DNA from 2 places in the Ligilactobacillus murinus genome. Region 2 is predicted to be linked to the other one. Evidence: predicted binding sites of a transcription regulator. Region 2 holds the regulator's gene; the other holds the start of a gene.
The links. The regulator HrcA, encoded in region 2, represses chaperone genes, less so after heat shock. The targets are predictions, from matches to a motif close to TTAGCACTCNNNNNNNNNGAGTGCTAA.

Region 1 (2,208 bases), 270 kb from region 2:
GGAAGATATGCAAGAGCAACTTCAACTACAGCAAATAGAGATCGCGATCTTGACTGTTCCAGCTGATAAAGCTCAGAGCGTGACGGATGAATTAGTTGCAGCCGGTATCAAGGGGATCTTGAACTTCACTCCTTTGCGGATCACGGTCCCTAATGATGTTCGCGTCCAAAATGTCGATCTAACTAATGAATTGCAGACTTTGATCTATTTTTTGCAACACTTTGAATAACTATGAAAAAGGATGTGTGGTGCACACATCCTTTTTGTTACCAAGCACTTATAATAATAAGCAAGTTCATTAAACTATGGGCTAAGATCGTGATGCGTAAGCGGCCCGTCTTAGCATATAGAAAACAAAGCACTAGTCCAATGCCAGCATAAGTCAGATAATGTCCGTCTTGATGAGCAAAACTAAAAAGCAAACTAGAGGCAAGGGCAGCTCCGATTGGATCGATCACGGAGCTAAGATTAGCAAATAAGGCCTTGCGAAAGACAAATTCTTCCATGATCGGAGCCAAGATGACAATATTTACCAGATAGTATGGATATTTGGTAAGGACCGTCAAAAGATAACCAGTATTAGCCGAATAACTGGGCTGTCCGAGAAGAGCGCTCTCTATATATGAACTGAGCCATTGCCACAAAATAAGCGCTAGTGTACCAAAGATAATGTAATAAATTTCTTGGCGAAGTGCAAGTTTTTTTGAAGTGCGCAAAAAACGATCCTTAAAAGAAAATTTATGCGCCAAGTAGAGCATCGTCCCACAACCAATGAGCTCTAAAACGGTCACGACTGGGTAATACCAGGCATTTTTGAAGATCATCCACAATAAAGGGGTCAAAGTCATTGTGCCACAATAGACACTTAAAATGATAAGTGAATTTAATTGTAACTTTTTTTTCATCAATAAAGATCCTAACTATAAAGTTTCATAGTTAGATTATATGTTTTTACCGCTATTTATTCAAACTAAATTCAAAAATATTTTAGCACTCTGGGGGTACGAGTGATAAAATGCTTGCAATTTAAAAGTAAAGTTAGTATAGTAATAGTTGTAATCGATTAGCACTCAAGTTGTTAGAGTGCTAAAAAGAATTTGGAGGGATATAACGTGCTTAAACCATTAGGAGATCGCGTGATTTTAGAGGTCGAAAAAGAAGGAGAAAAAACTGTGGGAGGGATCGTCTTAGCCGGCGGTGCTAAAGAAAAACCACAAACAGCTAAAGTTGTTGCTGTTGGTACGGGACGTATCCTTGATGATGGCAAAAAATTAGAAATGACACTTAAAGTCGGTGATGTTGTCGTTTTTGACAAGTACGCTGGTGCTCAAGTTGAATTTGAAGGCCAAGAATATTTAGTAATGCACGAAAAAGATATTCTTGCTGTTGTGGAATAAATATAGTAAGTAAACATTGAACTTAATTCGTATGAGGTGAATTGGAAATGGCAAAAGAAATCAAGTTTTCAGAAGATGCACGCGCAAAAATGCTTGCTGGTGTAGATAAGTTAGCTGATACTGTAAAATCAACGATCGGTCCTAAGGGGCGCAATGTTGTTTTGGAACAATCATACGGTACACCAACGATCACAAATGATGGTGTAACGATCGCTAAGGCGATCGAATTAGAAGATCATTTTGAAAATATGGGTGCTAAGCTTGTAGCCGAAGTAGCTTCAAAAACTAATGATATTGCTGGTGATGGGACTACAACAGCTACTGTTTTGACACAATCGATCGTTAACGAAGGAATGAAAAATGTGACGGCTGGTGCTAACCCAGTAGGTATCCGGCGCGGGATCGAGTTGGCTACTAAAGCTGCGGTAGATGCTTTGCACAAGATGTCACATAAAGTTGAATCTAAGAGTGATATTGCTCAGATCGCATCGATTTCTTCAGCTAATGAAGAAGTTGGTAAATTGATCGCTGATGCCATGGAAAAGGTCGGTAATGACGGTGTGATCACGATCGAAGAATCTAAAGGAATCGATACTTCATTAGATGTTGTCGAAGGTATGCAATTTGATCGCGGTTACCTTTCTCAATACATGGTAACTGATAATGACAAGATGGAAGCAGATCTTGAAAATCCATATATCTTGGTAACTGACAAGAAGATCTCTAACATCCAAGAAGTTTTACCATTGTTACAATCCATCGTTGAACAAGGTCGTCCATTGTTGATCATCGCTGACGATGTTGATGGTGA
Region 2 (2,208 bases):
CTAGCAAATGGCAAAGTTGAACTTGCAGACCACTATTTAGGTTATGTGTACCAAACGACTGGGAAAGTGGTGCATGGCTTTGAGCGTGGCCGACAGATAGGTTTTCCAACGTTGAATATTGAAACGAGCCCTGCCAAACAATTGCCAGCAGTAGGGGTCTATGCCGTTGAAGTAGGATTGGATGGTAAACGATACCACGGGATGGCTTCGATCGGCTATAATGAAACTTTTGGTGATGACCTAGCTAAGACGTTAGAAGTAAACCTCTTTGATTTTTCTGCGATGGTCTATGGCAAAAAAGTAACGGTCTATTGGAAAAATTATTTGCGTCCAATGGTGAAATTTAATAGTATCGCTGAATTGATCGCGCAATTAGAGGCTGATAAACAGCATTCTGAAGCGTTACTTAATGTTCAAAATGAAAATTAGCACTCTGCTTGACAGATTGCTAAGAGTTGTGTATATTAATAATTGACTTAGCACTCCAGAGTGTTAAGTGCTAAAAGAGGTGATCGTAGTGTTGACTGAGCGACAGTTATTGATCCTTGAGGCTGTGATCCGCAATTATACAGAAGCGGGGCAGCCGATCGGATCGAAGACTTTACAACAACAATTACCGGTCCATGTGAGTTCAGCGACCATTCGTAATGAGATGGCGGTTCTCGAACAGCAAGGATATATTGCAAAGGAGCATTCAAGTTCAGGGCGGATCCCTTCACTTAAGGGGTATCGATATTATGTCGATAATTTGATGAAACCTAGCAAACTTGATCGTAATGCTTTGTATGATATTCGCAACTCTTTTGGAAATGAATTTCAGAAGATCGATGAGATCCTAGCGACTTCAGCTAAGATCTTATCCGATTTGACAAGTTATACTGCTATTTCGCTCAAACCTGAAGCTAAGGATCTACGCTTAGAAGGTTTTAGACTTGTAGAGCTTGGCAATCAACAGGTAATGGTGATTTTAGTAACAAGTGACGGTACCGTTGAGAGTCAGACTTTTACGATGCCAAGTGGGATAAGTGGCAGTGAACTCGAAGCTGTTATCCGTCTGATCAATGATAAAGTCGTTGGTCTGCCACTAAGACAGGTGATCGTCAGGCTTAATGAATGTTTGCCCCTTTTGAATCGTTATTTACATCAACCGGCTGGTTTCATCGATGTTTTTGGTAATATCTTGAGCCGTGCAGCTAAGGAACAGGTTTATGTAGGGGGGAAGATGAATCTTTTGGATTTTTCCAAAGATGCCTCACTTGAACAGATAAAGTCGCTATATTCTCTAGTTGATCAAACGCAAGGGATCGGCAGTTTGGTGGACTCAACTAAAGATGGGATCTCCATTAAGTTGGGTGATGAACTACCAAGCATTTTGCTACAAAATTACAGCTTGATCTCTGCTACTTTTGATGATGGTAACCATGGACAGGGAACGATCGCGATCCTAGGTCCGACAAATATGCCATATTCAAAAATGATCGGTCTGATCACGGTTTTCCGCGATGAACTGACTAAGAGAATAAATGACTATTATCAAAAATTTTAAATTGATTTTATAGGAAAAGGGGTGTTGATGTGGCAGAAGAAGAGATCAAGAATGCTGCAGCAGAGCAAACAGCACCGGATGAAACTGAAGTAAAAAATGATTCAGTGGATGATCCAAAGAAAGAAGAAGCTGTTGATGAAGTCACAGCTTTGACTGATCAGTTAGCTGAACTGCAAAAAAAATATGATGAATTAGAAGATCGCTATTACCGTTCAGAAGCGGAAATGGCGAACATGACTAAGCGTTTCAAAAAAGAACAAGAGCAACTTCTTCGTTATGAAGGTCAAGATCTAGCACGTGATATTTTACCAGTTGTCGATAATTTAACACGTGCCTTGCAAACAGAAGTTGAAGATGCTGGTTCAAAACAACTCAAGCAAGGGATCGAGATCGTTGCAAGAGATCTCGACAAGGCCTTACAAAGTAATGATGTGACAAAGATCGCTTCGTTGGGTGAAGAATTTGATCCGACGAAACATCAAGCGGTCAAGTCAGTACCGGTCGAAGAAGGACAAACGCCTGAAACGATCGTCCAAGTCTTACAAGAAGGCTATATGTTAAAAGATCGCGTCTTACGTCCAGCAATGGTCGTTGTCGCACAATAATTTTGTAAAAGGGTGAATTTTTAATGTCAAAAATCATTGGTATTGACCTTGGGACAA

Region 1: groES (co-chaperone GroES) is a predicted target of HrcA. The motif match lies at 1,064-1,090, and genes of this name have one in related genera.

What each region holds. Positions count from the first base shown of each region.
Region 1 is NZ_CP023565.1:293,646-295,853, forward strand. It holds gene CPS94_RS01435 (redox-sensing transcriptional repressor Rex) at 1-229, shown strand, start outside; gene CPS94_RS01440 (CPBP family intramembrane glutamic endopeptidase) at 267-905, opposite strand; gene groES (co-chaperone GroES) at 1,113-1,397, shown strand; gene groL (chaperonin GroEL) at 1,445-2,208, shown strand, end outside.
Region 2 is NZ_CP023565.1:564,395-566,602, forward strand. It holds gene ribF (riboflavin biosynthesis protein RibF) at 1-429, shown strand, start outside; gene hrcA (heat-inducible transcriptional repressor HrcA) at 518-1,546, shown strand; gene grpE (nucleotide exchange factor GrpE) at 1,576-2,151, shown strand; gene dnaK (molecular chaperone DnaK) at 2,175-2,208, shown strand, end outside.